One region of the Xenorhabdus poinarii G6 genome, then DNA from elsewhere that is predicted to be linked to it. Evidence: predicted binding sites of a transcription regulator. Region 1 holds the regulator's gene; each other region holds the start of a gene.
What was found. Region 1 encodes LexA, which represses DNA repair genes until DNA is damaged. Its sites were predicted from a motif close to TNCTGTATGTACATACAGNA; they were not measured.

Region 1 (5,854 bases):
ATATCGGGCCTGCGGGCCAGAAATTCAGGTTAATGCCCGCCGCAATATGCGGTGGAACCAGCCCCTGGTGATAAAGCACATAAGAGAGCAAAAGGTAGTCCATATGGCTGCGGTGGCAGGGGACGTAAACCAGTTCATGGCCATCTTGTGCTAATTGACGAACCCGTTCAGCGTTATGAACATGAATGCCCTGATACAAACGGTTCCATGTCCAACTTAAAACCCGGTCGGTCAAACGTACGGTTTCATAGGAGAAGTCCGCAGCAATCTCTTCCAGCATATTGATGGCATGTTGTTTTGCCTTTTCGGGCGTGATTTTTTTGCTGCGCGCTTCATCAGCAATGGCTTTTTCTATCGCCTTTGAAGTCAGTAGCTTGTTGAACAGATCTTGTCTGGCAGGCAAACGTGGGCCAACCGCCGCAAGACGCTGGCGGGAGTAGTGTATTCGTGCAACACGGGCAAGTTTATTGGCGATAATATTATCCGTCCCATGCTCATCAGCCATCCGGCGTAAAGATACAGGGGTGGAGAATCGCACAAAACTATCTCGTCCAAGCCACAGGATTGCAAAAAACTTCTGTACGCCATTGAGCAAACGGAGTTGCGGAGCGGTATTGCCTTCTTGTCCCTCGCGTCCGGGAGAACGACCAAACATGACGGAAACCGGCACCATCTGGATATTTAAATCAGGATTATTACGATGTAAATCCAGATAGGCGTGAAAAATTTTCACTGACTCATGCTTTGGCGCATAACAACGGAACACTCGTGGGCCGTTATCGATAAAGACACAGCTTGGAAGTTGTGTATCGCCAATTTCCAAAGGATCTAACGGATCCGGCAGATCTTGCGCCAGACATTGTTGACGCAGGGTCAATAAGTCTGTTTTTGAATGGTACGGCAGCACATATAAAATAGGGCGGGTCGTATCAAGACGCAGCTCCGCAATGGGATCCGTAGGGATAAGTTTACTTTTTACTAAAAATTTTAGTGGCAAATTCAATAAGTTATAATATATTTTACGCCAACCTGACATAACTGCTTTAAGCCTCTTGTTAGCAATGCGTCGCAAGGATACCAGAAACAGATTTTGAGATCTGTGGAAATAAGACAATAATAAAGGCTAAAAGTTATCTAACCAGACAATTATTAAACTCACTGAAGATGATTTTTTATGGCCAATCAATCAACAGGTTTTATCCGCATCATTAAAGCAATTGAATATTCAGCAAAAGGAATCAAGGCGGCATGGAAAAATGAAGCTGCATTTCGGCAGGAAACGATCGTTGCCCTGCTTGCAATCATCATTACATTCTCTTTAGATTTTGGCTTACTTGAGCGACTCCTTCTTATTGGTTCTGTTGTGCTGGTGGTCATTGTTGAAATCCTCAACAGTGCGATAGAAGCGGTGGTGGATCGTATCGGCAGTGAATATCATGAATTATCAGGTCGGGCGAAAGATATGGGATCAGCGGCTGTCTTGCTCACCATATTTTTAGCGCTGTTTACTTGGGGAATGATCTTTTGGTCACATTTTTTGTGCTGAAGTGGTCTGTTTTTTTCATCAAAACAGGTTAATTAGTTGCTTTTACATGCTGACGGTTCCCAATTTGAATTTACCTGTATATACTCACAGTTTGGCTGTATAAACAAACAGGGGGCGAAATGAAAGCATTAACTGCCAGGCAGCAGCAAGTTTATAACTTGGTGCGTGACCATATTTCGCAAACGGGTATGCCACCAACACGCGCTGAAATTGCAGCACGTCTTGGTTTTCGTTCACCTAACGCAGCAGAAGAGCATTTAAAAGCACTTGCGCGTAAAGGGGTGATAGAGATTATCTCTGGGGCATCCAGAGGTATCCGTTTGCTTCTCGAAGAAGAAGATGCAGGGGCGAGGTTACCGCTGATAGGTCGTGTTGCTGCCGGGGAACCATTGCTGGCGCAGGAACATATCGAAAGTCACTATAAGGTTGATCCTGAACTCTTCAAACCGAGCGCTGATTTTCTGCTGCGTGTAAGCGGAATGTCTATGAAAGACGTTGGTATTATGGATGGCGATTTACTGGCCGTGCATAAAACACAGGATGTGCATAATGGACAAATTATCGTGGCGCGCATTGAAGATGAAGTCACAGTAAAACGCTTTAAGCAAACAGGAAACAAAATTGAATTGATTGCTGAGAATCAGGAATTTCAACCAATTGTTGTGGACTTGAGCGAACAGAGTTTCACTATTGAAGGGTTGGCAGTAGGCATTATTCGTAACGGGGATTGGTTCTGACTGTAAAATCGGATACTGTATTTTGCCATTTTGGGGCGGTCATCTTTGCCAGTACCCGTTAAACGTGGGTTTAGCGGGACTTAAAAATAGGTGCTCATTGCTATGACCGCCTGATTATTTCACCCGGCCTCAAGCATTTTTTATTTCTTTTTCTTCTCTTCAACCGAATGATTGTGCTGACATGTATCGTGCGCCGTGCAAGATTCAATCTCATCACAGGAAGAACATATACCATGGACTTCTATCACACTATTTCGCAAATGAAACCCTGTCCCTTGAGCTAACTGCTGGATAGCCGATTCAATGTCTTTTGCCTCTTTTTCGGTCACTGAACGACACACTTCACAGATAAACATGGCCGAAGTGTGGCAGGGTTCTTCAAAATGATGGCAAAGCACATAACTGTTTGTGGATTCTATTTTGTGGATAAAACCTTGTTCCAGCAAAAACTCTAATCCACGATAAACGGTAGGGGGTTTAGCCTGTGGCTCTACTTCACGTAACAGATCCAGCAAGTCATAAGCACTTATTGCCCCAGGCTGCTCTGTCATTAAGCGAAGTATTTCAAGGCGTTGAGGTGTTAAACGTACCCCTCTTGACAGGCAGATTGTTTCAGCCTGAGCCAGTAACTTTTTTGGATTGATCGTTTTCATTACATCTCTCACACTGACATGACGCTAACAGCTTTAATATTATCATGTTTTCGGGGAGGAGAGAGGTGGGAGAGCAAACAATATACTGCCGTGTTTGGTTGGGTATTGGGGACATTTTTCTATGCTATAGTAGACCACATTTTATACCCACGGCTCTCCAGAAGTGCTGAAAGGGTGTGGTTAATTTAAAAACATTTGAAATATCTTGAAATGCAAGAACATAAAGAAGTTAAAACTCCCTTTGAAATCAACGGGAAAACCCATACATTCAAACCCTCCCGCTTTTCTGTTGCGCCGATGCTGGACTGGACTGACCGTCATTGCCGTTACTTCCATCGCTTATTAAGCAAGGAAGCGCTTCTTTACACGGAAATGGTCACAACGGGGGCGATTATTCATGGTAAAGGGGATTATCTGGCGTATAACGAGCAAGAGCATCCAGTGGCATTGCAATTAGGGGGAAGTGATCCTCAGGCATTGGCGCAATGTGCCAGAATGGCACAGACGCGGGATTACGATGAAATCAATTTGAATGTCGGTTGCCCTTCTGATCGGGTGCAGAATGGTCGCTTTGGCGCCTGTCTGATGGGCGAAGCCACACTGGTAGCCGACTGTGTTAAAGCAATGCAGGACGTGGTGGATATTCCTGTCACGGTGAAAACCCGGATTGGCATTGATGAACAGGATAGTTACGCGTTTTTGTGTGATTTCATTGATACCGTCGTGAAAAACAGCGATTGCGATAATTTTATTATCCATGCACGCAAAGCGTGGCTGTCGGGTTTAAGCCCAAAAGAAAACCGTGAAATTCCCCCTTTGGATTACCCGCGGGTTTATCAATTGAAAAAAGATTTTCCGCAACTCACCCTTTCTATTAACGGTGGTATTAAATCGCTGGAAGAAGCGAAACAACATTTACAACACATCGATGGTGTGATGATTGGGCGAGAAGCTTACCAAAATCCCTCTATTCTAGCGCATGTGGATCGTGAGCTTTTTGATCACACCGTTCCTGTGACCAATACTGTTGACGCGGTTAAGTCCCTCTATCCTTATATCGAACAGGAATTATCTCAAGGCACTTATTTGGGCCATATTACTCGCCATATTTTAGGAGTCTTTCAGGGAATACCGGGGGCACGTCAATGGCGTCGTCATTTAAGTGAGAACGCCCATAAACCAGGCGCTGATATTATGGTTGTCGAGAAAGCCCTGGAAATGGTGAAAGAGCGGATGTAATCCGCTCAGGTGTTTTGTTAATCAAGTCTTTTGGCGTATTCGGAAAATAGGGTTGACGATGTTGCTAATTCCATCCGAGGCAGCTGAGGTATTGTTGATAGTCCAGAAGCGATTAGTGGAATCGCTGGTAGCAGTCTACCTGCATGGTTCGGCCGTGGTTGGTGGCCTTCGTCCCCGTAGCGATGTAGATTTGCTCGTGGTTATTGACCAGCCAATAACATCTGAGATTCGGGAAAGTCTTGCTGCCGATTTAATGATGATATCGGGTCGCTATCCCGCTGATCCTGATGGACGCCGCCCTGTTGAAGTGATTGTTTTCTTGCGCACCGATCTTATTGCATCACCTTATCCTGCCCGGAGCGAATTCATTTATGGCGAGTGGCTGCGTGACGAATATGAAGAAGGGAAAACGCCCAAACCTGTTTGTGATCCAGAACTTACTTTGGTGTTGGCTCAATCACGACAGGAAGCAATACCTCTGCTCGGTCCGGATGCAAGTCGTCTTATACCCGTTATTCCAAGATCAGACATTCGCCGGGCGATTAAAGAGGTTCTGCCGGTTTTACTTGAAACGCTACAGGGAGATGAGCGCAATGTTCTGCTAACGCTGGCACGTATGTGGCGAACCGTTGTTACCGGAGAGTTTGTCGCTAAGGATGTCGCTGCCGGCTGGGCTGCAGCCCGCCTTCCAGTCGTACAGGCTATTGTTTTGATCGATGTGCGGGAGAGCTATTTGAGCGGGTGTGAAGAAGATTGGCAAAATCGCCAGCAAGAACTTCAGCTCACGGTAAATGCATTGCACGATTGTGTGCTAACGAATCTATAATGCTCCCCACCTACATGGCCGGACAGACAGGTCTGGACAAGCATAAGGCGCGGGGCTCTTTCATGCCCGCACCGAGTGACATATTCCGTTAATCAGGAACAGTGCTTGCCATTATGGGATCAATAAACTGGAGCCGTGAGTCATGCGGCTCTCCAATGCTTGATGTGCTGCCATTGCTTCATTCAGCGGAAATTTCTGGCTTTCTGGCACATCAACGTTGATTTTTCCCGCTGCAATGACGTCAAATAACGCTTTGCTGGCTTCGTTCAATTCCTCGTGAGTGGTGATATACCCATTAATTGCGGGGCGGGTAACAAACAGGGAGCCTTTTTGATTGAGGATCCCTAAATCGACCCCGGTCACTGGCCCGGATGCGTTGCCAAAACTGACCATCAGTCCGTGGCGCTTCAGGCAATCCAATGAATCCAACCATGTCGCTTTGCCTACAGAATCATAAACAACCCCGACTTTTTCCCCGCCAGTGATATCCAGAACACGTTCTACAATATTTTCGCGATTATAATTAATGGTTTGCCACGCGCCCGCAGCGTGGGCAAGTGCGGCTTTCTCATCAGAGCCGACAGTACCAATCAATTTTGCTCCCAATGCCTTCGCCCACTGGCAAGCAATCAGTCCAACCCCTCCGGCTGCGGCGTGGAATAAGAAAACGTCGTCTTTTTGCACCTTATGCGTCAGAAAAAATAAATAGTAAACGGTTAAACCTTTCAGCAAGGAAGCGGCTGCTTGTTCAAATGAAATGGCATCGGGCAGAAGAACGATCTTATTCGCCTGAACATTATGCACTTCACTGTAAGCACCGATTGTCGATTGGGCATAAGCAACGCGATCACCG
Region 2 (5,854 bases), 970 kb from region 1:
GCAAAAAAACACCGTGAAGGCGAGCCGATCACTAAATATCTTGAAAAAAGTGCGGCACAGGATGCTGTCAATGAATTAATGAAGTTAGAACGAGAGCCAGTCAAGGTACTGAAATGGATCTCCTTGCATATGAATCCGGAGCTATCCAACCGCATGAAGCAAACGGTTCGGGCACGACGTAAACGTCATTTTAATGCTGAACATCAACATTCACGCAAAAAATCGATTGATTTGGATTTTCATGTTTGGCAACGGCTTTCCGCGCTCTCCCGGCGCCGTAGCAATACGCTGTCAGAAACGATTATACAGTTATTGGAAGATGCTGAATATCGGGAAAAATATACCCATCAAATATCGAGTTTGAAGCAGGATTTAGAAGCAATACTGGGAAAATAACGTCGGTAATTAATAGGAAAATACACCAAAACGTAAAACCCCATTTTTACATGGGGTTTTAATGGATAAGGCGCGATTACTTAGCTGCTTGTGGATGAGTAACCACTTGAGTAACGCCCTGAATATTGATAATTACACGACGATCTGGTGCCAGGCAATCAATCAGTTTAGAGCGAACCTTAATTTTATCACAGGTTGAGCCAGTGACGGGGTTCTCTTTACCACGGCCTTCTGCCTGGATGCTATTTGCTGGGACGCCTTTAGCAACCAAATAATCGACAACGGATTGAGCACGCTTCTGAGACAAAGGCAGGTTGTAATTTTGGCTGCCAATGCGGTCAGTGTAGCCGACAACCAGCACCTTACCCTGTTCTGGGTCGATTTTGGCTAATTGATTGTACAGATTATCCAGTTCCTGTTGACCTTCTGCTTTCAATGTTGATTTGTTGAAGTTAAACAGAACATCGGAGCGCAGGGTAAAGCTCTTGTTTTCAACGATAGGCGTTGGTGCTGGTGCAACGGGAGGCGCGACGGGGGCTGCAATTGGGGCGACTTCATCTTGACCAAAGCGGTAAGAGACACCGACACTCAGCAGACCGTTATCCGGGCGGGCGCCAACACTGTTAGCATCACCAATGTTATTCACCCACTGATAATCAAGGCGGGTTGCCAGATTTTTGGTCAGAGCGTACTCAACACCAACTGCCGCCAGTGGAGAAACACCGGTATCATGGTTTTTCAGACTGGACTGATTTACAGTATTGGCGTTGTAAGTGGCGGAGGAGTCTGCACGCCATATCATACCACCAAGACGCGTATACACATCCAGGTCACTCAGTACTGGATAGCTTAGCTTAGTCGTGAGCTGAACGCCCTGTGCACGGAAAGAACCATTGTTGATACTCCCGTTGTAATTCATGCGTCCTAACCAATCATAACCCAGTTCAAAGCCTAAATAGGGGTTTGCTTGATAACCGACATAGGCACCTACACCTGGTTGGTTTTTGCGGGTAGGGCCGTTACCAATCTGGTCATTATAACCATTGCCGTAGAAATTCACGTCATGGTATTGCGACCAACCCAATTTAGCACCGGTATACCAGGTATTGTCCTTTGGGGCTGCTTGAGCAGCAGTTGCGAAAGCTGCCACTGCCACTGCTACTGCGATAGCTGTCTTCTTCATCTTACGCCTCGTTATCATCCAATATAGGCAATTGGCCTTAAAAGCCTTATTGTTAGCCATTGGTTAAAATGTTCTGTTAGGTAATTGTGCTTTCACCAGAAGATATGTTCTGAAATATAAGATTGGTGAGCACAACGCTCTAAACTGTCTAAAGTCTACAACGAAGTTAAAAAGTTACAAGTACAGTGTGACTTATGGCACAAAAAATTTTAAGTGCTAATTGATTGATCTGAACATTACTGACAGATATTTACAATATTTACGAAATTAATATATTGATTTTCATTACAAACAATAATAGTTATCAGTCTCTAGCGCATTTTTTTATAAAAAAGCCAGATTAGTTCTAATTTAAGTCAATGCTAATTTAAGTCAATGATAGTAATTGGAGTGAATGTGTAATTTATTAGGTGGCGAAATCAAACGATGTAATCGATTTTGTGGACGCATGATAAAGCCGAGGGTCGTGCCTTGTTGGGCAGCCATTTGCAGCCTATTTAATTGATATGCAGATAATTCGGGTAACCAGCCCAATATGATGCTGTAATTGCCACTTGCCAGCGCTTTTTCCATTGCCGCAATCGAAGCCGTCGGGCGGATTTGATTTAATTGAATGATTTTATCCAGAGGAAGCCCGGCATTGATTAACCACTGACGGCTTAACCGTTTATTGGGATTGACCCAAAGCAGCCATCGCTCTTCTTGTCCTGACTGACGCAATAAAGGTAGCAGAATGTGATTAATGACCGATTGATGTTCGCTGTAGAGCAGCTCACTGACCATCCCAGTTTCGCTGTGTGAAGTGGATTGAGGTGATTCCATAAAAGATCGTCTTTTCGCGGTCATCCCAAGCGTTTCTTTGTCTGTTTTGTGTTCGTTTACTGTTGTGCTGGCAACGGTTGTCTTTTTCTCAGTGAGATTTTTCCACGTGGATTGAATGCTCATCATTTTCCTTACCATAACAAACCTGTATATTTATACAGTATAACGCTATTTGATTAAAAGCAAGTCTCTTTTTTTCAAAGCGCTTCGCAAAAATTTACAGAAATTGGGATTTTTCTGACTTAACGATTGGCAGTTGGAAACAGATTGCGTATGGTTTTAATTAATTGTTCTTGTTATCTATTTCATTAATAGCAGGCGTGATTAAACATTACGTTGGAAAGTGATTCATGGAGTGATAAAAAATGTTTTTATCCGGAGCTCGTTTTGCCCAATTGCAACAAGGTGTATCTTCACTGGGGAGACTTAAGAAAAAATCTCAATTTGGCGGTATTGGGCTGTTAATTGATGGCATTTTATTTGCTATCAGTTCTGATGGGGAACTTTATTTACGAGGAAACAGTCACGCCGAGGTATTATTTAAGGCCAGAGGAATGGAGAAATTCATTTATTCAAAAAGGGGAATCCCGGTACTCTTACGGTATTACCGTGTTAATGAATCGCTTTGGCAGGATCAAAAACAGTTGTTTGAATATGTAAATTTAGCCTATCAATACGCAATGAAAGAAATGCTTGATCGGCTGAAAATGCCACCCAGGCTTAAAGATCTTCCCAATTTGGGTATCGCTTTAGAAAGACAATTATGGAAAGTGGGTATTTCTAAAGTAGAAGAATTACGCATATTGGGGGCAAAAGTAGCTTATCTTAAGCTCCAGCAGCATAGAAAAAAGTCAAATGTCAATGTGTTGCTTGCTTTGGCAGGGGCGATCGAAGGATGCCATGTGGCAGTATTACCCGAAAATATACGCGACGAATTAATTAACTGGCACAGTGAACTGGTTCAACAGAATGCAGATGATCATTCATGACGCATGATATTTTATCGAGTATCAATATAGATAATCGGTGTTCCTTAGATAACAATAAAACTGATTGAGTAAGCGTTTGTATTGAAGAGGTAAGCATCCCTAACAAAATAAATTTAGTTTCTGGTTTTAATTTATTTCGATATTTTAATTGTTCCACCACATTTAATGTGGTGGATATTGGGCCAAAGCAGAAAGGCTCGGCGTCAAAAATAATGTATGGGTTATTTTTTAACATATTATTTTCTCATAAAGGGATATTTATATTTTCTATATGAAATTGTTTCGTTTGGGGAAAATATAAAAAAGTACTGCCATGCAGGTTATGAAGGTGTAATCGACCAGAAAAATTGAGGCTGTTTGCCATCAAATTTGCTACAAAGATATTGTGCAGATTTTGATGGGAAATAATCATCCGCATGGGCGACATTGAAATTTCATCACCGATTTGCATGATAAAGTGATTGATTCTGTTAGCGACATCGAGTACATGTTCTGAGTTTTTGAAAGGGGTATCAAGAGGCGTATGCAATAAGCGGTGGGTATAATCTTCACCATAACGGCGCGGAATATCAGCCAGTTTCATGCCAATGAGTTCTTCAGGAAAGAATTCACAAAGTGCACTGTCTTCTTGTATTGAACAAGACTCATGTGTTGAACCCAATAAAGCCTTGGCTGTTTCCAGTGCCTGGCGTTGGGGAGAACTGTAAACACGTTGCCATGGATATTCACCTAATATCCGTGTTCCTATTTCTTCAGCTTGTTTGATAGAGTTAGCATCAAGGGCAGTCATATGGTCTTCAGGACAATAATCAAGGTGATCAAGAGGTCCAATTTGCCCATGTCTGATCCAGAGTATCTTCAAAGGCGGTATGACACTCGTATAATGTATCCGGTCACCGACCTGATGAGCGGTTAGTTTTTGGGATTGACCAAAAAAAGATTGGCCACCTTACCGACATCGGTTTCTAAATGGACATGTGTTGCGCCCTGATTTCGCCCCCACTGCAACATGGCATGCCATAAACCATAACCCAACTTTTGGTGCTGGTATTCATCCCTGATATAAAATTCAGCAATATTCAGCGTGATGGCTTCTTCTCGCTCAAGATACACATTCGCCAATCCGGCTAATTGGTCTGCATTCAACAACAAAAATAGCCCTCTATCACCTTGTTGGAGCCGTTGTTCAAGTGCTACATGCTGTGCTTTCGCTATTGCATCTTCAGATTGGTTTCCGAAAACGTTTGGCCAATGGCGCTGAAAATATTCGCCGTAAAGATGAAGAAATGCATTCCATAGGGGAGATTGTGGGGTAACTTGTTTGAGTGCTAACATTTTACAGACTCCCCCGTACTTTGGTATATCCACTCAGGTATCAGGCAATATCTATGTTGAGATAAGGCGTTCAGATTTTCAAAAAAGAATTCTCGGATTGAACGACTATCGTTCATGGTATCGTTGGAAAAACTATCATAGTGAGTCATCTTGATATGATCCTGATATGTATTAGCCGTGATTAGAGCTGACAGTTTAACTTGACCGCTAAGGGTATTTAGCCCCTAGTCACTTATTGTATCAGTGTGGTTCTTGCTCGTTAATTTGTGTTGTTAAACGCATTAACTCGGGTAATAGCGCTATCAATAACCCTATTTGCTGTAGCACAAGTTGGGCTTTGCTATTATTGTCTGAATGATAACTATCTGATGGTAATAAATTGATTCTACTAATTAAATCATTCTTCATGGTTTGCTGTGTATCAGAGTCAATCTGGCCTTGTTTTAATGCTATTTCAACATGGCAAATTACATCATTAAGAATATCCAGTATAGCGGGATCATTCAGCTTTTCGCGATGGGCGCCCAATGCAGAAATATAACTTAGCATCGTATGATTCAGGCACAGTAAACGAAAAGCAGCGTCTTGAGAAAGACGGTAATTTTTGGGATCTGATGCCATATTGGCGATCACAGATGCCAATTCAGCATCACAATTATGCGCATCACGACGGGCAATTCGATAATTCAGGCTGTTATTTCTGCCTTGGTGATATTGCGTGACGATCGCGCTGAAATAGCGGTAATTGGCATTCATGGTTCGGGTCATTACCTGCGGCAATTGACGGAATTTCCAGTCTGGCCAAATGAAACTGACAGCAAGCAAGGCAATACCACAGCCTATGAGTGTGTCAATAATCCTAGGCAGTGCGACGTCAAAGCCTTCCCCTAATAAATTGAAACTCAGTAATACTAGCAAAGTGATAAATAGCGTTGCGTGTGCATATTGGCTATTACGAAAGGCAAAAAATAACATGCCGGAAATAACAATTAATACTAACTGACCTTCAAGAGTAGGAACAAAATAGAGAATAGGCAGGCCGATCAAAATGCCGGCCAATGTACCAATAACACGCAAAGCGAGGCGGCGACGCGTGGCACTATAGTTTGGCTGGCAGACAAATAAACTG
Region 3 (5,854 bases), 1.5 Mb from region 1:
TATTATTACCATGTGGTTCTCTCGTTACCGTGAGTTTCATGCAGACGCTGGATCAGCAAAGTTGGTTGGGCGCGAAAAGATGATTGCTGCGTTGCAACGTCTTAAGACCAGCTATGAGCCTCAGGAAGAGGGACGTATGATGGCATTTTGTATTAATGGTAAATCAAAGAGTTTCAGTGAATTATTCTTATCTCATCCTCCATTGGATAAGCGTATCGAAGCGCTTCGTAGCGGTGAATATATAAAATAAATGCTCTCTTTTCTGCTTAGTCAGTAAAAAAATAACACAAGCAATTCACTGTTCTGTTAGTCAGATACAAAGCCGAGGCTCATCATGACCCTTGGCTTTTTTGATCCGCTTTTATTAACGATCTATAGAGAAAATATAGTGTAGTGGACCATTGCTTATCAGAAGGAATTGAAGGTGAAACATGAAAAAGAGGGTAACTTATAAACCCGCCTGTTTTGAACCTTATCGTCAAAGCGGGCGGGTTTATTGGACTTGAATTAAAATTGATTGAGAGCGGCTTCTTCGTTTTGCTCAAGTATTTCCTTATTGGTTTTTCCCATTAACTGACTGGTGATTGCACCTGCTGTCATCGCACCGTTCACATTGAGTGCTGTGCGCCCCATATCGATCAGCGGTTCAACAGAAATCAGCAGTGCGACTAACGTGACAGGTAGCCCCATAGCAGGCAAAACAATTAAGGCTGCAAATGTTGCCCCACCGCCAACGCCCGCAACACCCGCAGAACTGATAGTCACAATTCCGACAAGCGTTGCAATCCACACCGGATCAAAAGGATTGATACCAACGGTTGGTGCAACCATGACCGCTAACATCGCAGGATAAATACCTGCACAGCCATTTTGTCCGATAGTTGCACCAAAAGACGCAGAGAAGCTGGCGATGGACTCTGGTATACCGAGGCGACGAGTTTGAGTTTCAACATTTAAGGGAATACTCGCAGCACTTGAACGGCTGGTAAATGCAAATGTGAGTACCGGGCCTGCTTTTTTAAAGAATTTCAGGGGATTGATTCCTGTGAATACTAAAAGCCCGCCATGTACGACAAACATCAGACCAAGAGCGATATAGGAAGCAACAACAAAATTACCTAATTGGGTAATATCATGGAGATTCGAACTGGCAACAACTTTAGTCATTAAAGCCATTATGCCGTATGGCGTGAGACGCATAACCAATCTGACCAGTTTCATTGCCCAGGCTTGCATAGTATCAATAGCCATGAGCGCACGCTCACCACGTTCATGATCATCTTTAAGCATTTGTAGTGCGGCGATACCTAAAAATGTCGCAAAAATGACAACACTAATAATAGAAGTAGGGCGTGCGCCTGTCAGATCAGCAAAGGGATTTTTAGGAATGAAAGAAAGAATGATTTGAGGCACACCCATATCTGCAACCTTACCAATATAATTGCTTTCAATGGCAGATAAACGAGCCGTTTCTTGAGTCCCTTGAATGAGACCAGTTGCACTTAGACCAAACAAATTAGCGATGACAATACCCACTAAAGCGGAAATGGCTGTAGTGAATAGTAAAGTACCAATGGTAAGAAAGCTGATTTTTCCTAAGGAAGAGGCTTTATGTAAACGTGCAACTGCGCTTAGGATAGAAGCAAAAACCAATGGCATGATAACCATTTGTAGTAGTTGCACATAACCATTACCGACGATATTGAACCATTTAATGGATTCTTTCACGGTAATGTTGTCTGTTCCATAAATGAGGTTTAGTGCCAGCCCAAAAACGACACCGACAATCAGAGCTACAAGAACTTTTTTGGACAAGCTCCACTGATTTGAACTCGATTTTGCTAATAATATAAGTAGTGCTACAAAAATGAGCACATTGATGATGAGTGGTAAATTCATCCCTAATCTCCAAACTTATTTATCCTTTTATATCGTGAGTTGCGGTGTATCGTGCAGCTCGCAATATATGGATATCAGTATATGTGTATGTAATATCTATTTTTATATGATGATATGTAAGCGCTTTGGGGATGAGAAGGTACTCTTTGCTCTTGACCCAATCTGATGATTTGTAAGCTGTATTTCAATTTGAAATTTAACGATTACATATCATGAAATGCTGAAAGGAGAATGTTATCAGTATAAGAAGTTTCTTACTTATAATTAAATGGAATTTAATATAATTATTTTTTACTAGTCAGCTTAATTGATTATAAATGCTCATGTATTTTGTCTTTTTTTGTTAAGTTGACTGTCACTATCTAAGTGATTTAAAAGATTTCTTTTAGGGTTTAGCAAATAATTTTAAAAAATATTTATATTTTTTAGATAACCCCATTTAAACATGGGGTTATGCTAGCGTGTTGGACGCGGGTGAGTGAACTATTTGTAGAAATGCTGTAATTTATCAATATTAAATTTATCAAACTGTATTTTGTCAAACGGTGTTTTGTCTAAATAGTGAGTAAATGAAAAATTGATATGTTGTGGAAGAATGATCGCGATCACGACGACTAATACTGCAATAAAGCGTTCCGCTTTTTTGCGTTCTTTACCTCTGAGAACAGGAATACGAAAACGCATTTTCAGGGGCCATAACAGTGGAATACCGGCAGGTGTCAGCATATCAGCAATAAGATGGCTGATGTAACCGATAATCATGGCATGGATAAAGTCAGTCGGAATAGGCCAATCAGAAGGTATTTCAGTCTGGAATAGAGTAACCCCCACGAGTAGCGCTAACAAACTATGCGTAAATCCACGATGCCCACATAATCGTGCAATGGGAATGGAGATAAAGCGAAATAATCGACCTAATGTTGAGCTTGGGTGATCAATATCGGGTAACAATGAAGCCAGAAGTACACCGGGAAGCATGTGCAACCAGTCTCCCTGTGCTATTTCTGGCGTGATTTCTAGCTGGTGAGCCAATACAAGGCTGGCAACGGAAAAAAGAAGATGTCCTTCTGCTGTCATAACTATTTATGTTAACTGTTTCTATTAATTTATGTTGATTGCTGTTTATACATACAGTAAGGCAGTATAGAGGGTTTTGTCTCAGGATGATAGAGGGTAAATAAGAAAAATCTTTATTTTCATGTGATGAGTCAATCGATCTGTGCCATATCAAACAAACAGGCCGTCTCATTTGCCCTGCCATTACAGGGAAACAGATATGAGGTAATGGCAGTGCGCGGTTATCACGTAATATTTTCTATTGTTAATTTTTCCAATGAATTCAGTTTGATATCAGCTAATGACCAACGAGGATCATTGAAATGATTCGCCGAAGGAACCACAATTGAGCGCATTCGCGCCGCTTTGGTGGCGATCATACCGTTAAATGAGTCTTCCAATGTGAGGCAATGAATTGGCTTGACCCCAAGTTGGTTAGCTGCCAGCAAATAAACTTCGGGATGAGGTTTGCTGTAAGGTAACTGTGCAGCAGAAACAACAACATCAAAGTAATGCCGTAGGTTAAATAATTCAAGGACTTGTTCGAGCATCTCATAAGGTGAAGCTGAGGCCAGACCAATTTTCAACCCACGTTCGCGGCAGAGATTTAAAGCATATTCTACTCCTGGTAACAAAGGACGGCTTTCTTTAACGGATTGGACGACGTAATCAATGATGCGTTGCTCGGTTTCCCTTTTGGAAATGCCTTGCCAGGGGGAGGCTTGATACCATAATTCAACAACATGATCGATTCGTAACCCCAATGTATCAGGCAGTGTTGTGGCCAGATTCAAATCTAACCCTAGTTCACTGAATACCTTTTTTTCGCCTTGTTCCCAGTAAGGCTCAGAATCAATCAGCAAACCATCCATATCAAAGATAGCGGCTTCTATCGGTAAACGAAATGACATTTCATATCTCTCCGCGAGGTGATAATGATTAACGAGGTTTGATTGTAACAATCCCGGTCAATTAAATCTCGTTATCGATGATAGTAAAAAGAAGAAATGGAAAGGATGAAAAGACCCATCTTCTTAAAAAGAATGATGACCTTAGAGGGTGAATAAAAAGAATTTTGAGTTCATGAAAATGATATTGATAAATTTTTTTTATGTTTATTCAGATAAAAGTTTATCGATCGTATTTTGTACAAAAATAAAATTATCACCGCCGAAAAGATGACATTTATTCAATAAATAATAGAGTTGATAGATAGGTTGGCGCTCAAGGAAACCTTGGGGTAATGGCCAGATATTCTGGTAGCCATCAAATATTTGCAAGGGAAGCTCCGGGTAAAACGGCAGCATCGCCAGATCACATTCACGATCACCCCAATAACAAGCAGGATCAAAAGTGACGGCGCAATTATCGCCCAATGAGGCACAGTTCGTGGGCCACAGATCACCATGAAGGAGAGAAGGTTGGGGGTGGTGGTTATGTAATTTTTCAGTGATTATTTGGACAATTTGGCTAATATTACCAAATATCATGCCCTTATCAGCGGCAAGTTGTAATTGCCATCCGACGCGTTTTTCGGCATAGAAATGACTCCAGCGTTTTTGCCACCCATTAGGCTGTATGGTGGTTGCTAGCATGTTATCAAAATCAAAACCAAATTTAGGTTGCTCACTCCATTGATGCAGTTTTGCAAGATGCTGACCAAAAAGATAAGCACTATGTGCATCAAAGGGTTTTAAGGGCAAATACTCTAGCAGCAGGAAGCTATAATTGCGGTCGTGACCGACACCATAAACCTCGGGAACACGAGCCGTTTTACTGCGAGCCAGTAATTCCAGTTGTTCTGCTTCTGCCTTGAAAATGGGCAGCATTTCTTTCACATTGGATTTGATAAAGATATGTTGTTCACCGTATTCAATGTGCCAGGCACGGTGAATATCACCTCCTGCTAATTCCGTTTTATTGCGGATCTCAGCGTCACCAAAATGCTCACTTAATAGATGGTTCACTGTTTGCCACATGCTTCACCTCATTAAGTTGACAATTGCTATGGTTATATTACAGACAGATGTAATATTTGAACAGACTAAAAGTGGGTTTAATCGTAATTAATGAGGCTATATCTCAAATTTGATATAGCCTCTATTTTTTAATTTGATTTTTCTGGGATTGGCGATATCCGAGATGGCATGTTCCCTAGCGTTTCTTTGTTTATCTTCTTTCGGGCTAATTTTATCTGGTCATAAATAAGAGTCATAGTAAAGAAAATAGCCTGGATGATGACGATACAGGGACCTGTCTCACCGTCAATATGGAAACTGATGAGGGTTCCAAGTACGCTGGAGGAGACAGAAGCAAGCATTGCTACAATAAGCATACGATCGAAACTTCGGCAAAGCATGAAGGCAATAATGCCTGGTGAGATTAACATTGCAATGACCAGGATGATGCCAACCGCCTGCAATGAGGCAACAATGGTGAGTGCTAACAGAGATAACAATCCGTAATGAAGCCGTTTTACCGGCAGACCAACCACTCTGGCCTGATTAGGATCGAAACAGTAAAGCATAAAATCCTTTCTCTTTAGCAACACAATCGTCAGCGTAATCCCGGCAATGCCCAGTGTCTGGAGTAATTCATACTGGGTGATGCCGAGTATGCTGCCGAATAGAATGTGTGTCAGGTGTTGATCGGTATCTATACGCGTAAACAGGACTAACCCGAATGCAAACATACCTGAAAAAACAATACCCATGACGGTATCTTCTTTAATTCTGCTGTGTTCTTTTAGGTATCCAGTCGCAAATGCACAAGATATACCGGAAAGAAATGCACCGATGGCAAGTGGCATCCCCGTGATAAATGCAAGCACGATCCCCGGTAAAACAGCATGGGAAATTGCGTCTCCCATCAATGACCAGCCCTTTAAAACTAAATAACA

Region 2: sulA (SOS-induced cell division inhibitor SulA) is a predicted target of LexA. The motif match lies at 2,545-2,564, and genes of this name have one in related genera.
Region 3: XPG1_RS06905 (metal-dependent hydrolase) is a predicted target of LexA. The motif match lies at 3,016-3,035, and genes of this name have one in related genera.

The regions. Positions count from the first base shown of each region.
Region 1 is NZ_FO704551.1:3,027,697-3,033,550, reverse strand. It holds gene plsB (glycerol-3-phosphate 1-O-acyltransferase PlsB) at 1-1,036, opposite strand, end outside; gene XPG1_RS14040 (diacylglycerol kinase) at 1,175-1,546, shown strand; gene lexA (transcriptional repressor LexA) at 1,666-2,283, shown strand; gene zur (zinc uptake transcriptional repressor Zur) at 2,424-2,936, opposite strand; gene dusA (tRNA dihydrouridine(20/20a) synthase DusA) at 3,147-4,175, shown strand; gene XPG1_RS14020 (aminoglycoside nucleotidyltransferase ANT9) at 4,234-5,001, shown strand; gene XPG1_RS14015 (quinone oxidoreductase) at 5,113-5,854, opposite strand, start outside.
Region 2 is NZ_FO704551.1:2,060,387-2,066,240, reverse strand. It holds gene matP (macrodomain Ter protein MatP) at 1-396, shown strand, start outside; gene ompA (porin OmpA) at 473-1,579, opposite strand; gene sulA (SOS-induced cell division inhibitor SulA) at 1,952-2,527, opposite strand; gene XPG1_RS09620 (TfoX/Sxy family DNA transformation protein) at 2,767-3,390, shown strand; gene XPG1_RS17080 (histidine phosphatase family protein) at 3,635-4,252, opposite strand; gene XPG1_RS09615 (GNAT family N-acetyltransferase) at 4,303-4,725, opposite strand; gene yccS (YccS family putative transporter) at 4,966-5,854, opposite strand, start outside.
Region 3 is NZ_FO704551.1:1,485,689-1,491,542, forward strand. It holds gene htpX (protease HtpX) at 1-250, shown strand, start outside; gene XPG1_RS06900 (L-cystine transporter) at 508-1,899, opposite strand; gene XPG1_RS06905 (metal-dependent hydrolase) at 2,383-2,976, opposite strand; gene hxpB (hexitol phosphatase HxpB) at 3,201-3,866, opposite strand; gene XPG1_RS06915 (fructosamine kinase family protein) at 4,071-4,934, opposite strand; gene XPG1_RS06920 (metal ABC transporter permease) at 5,063-5,854, opposite strand, start outside.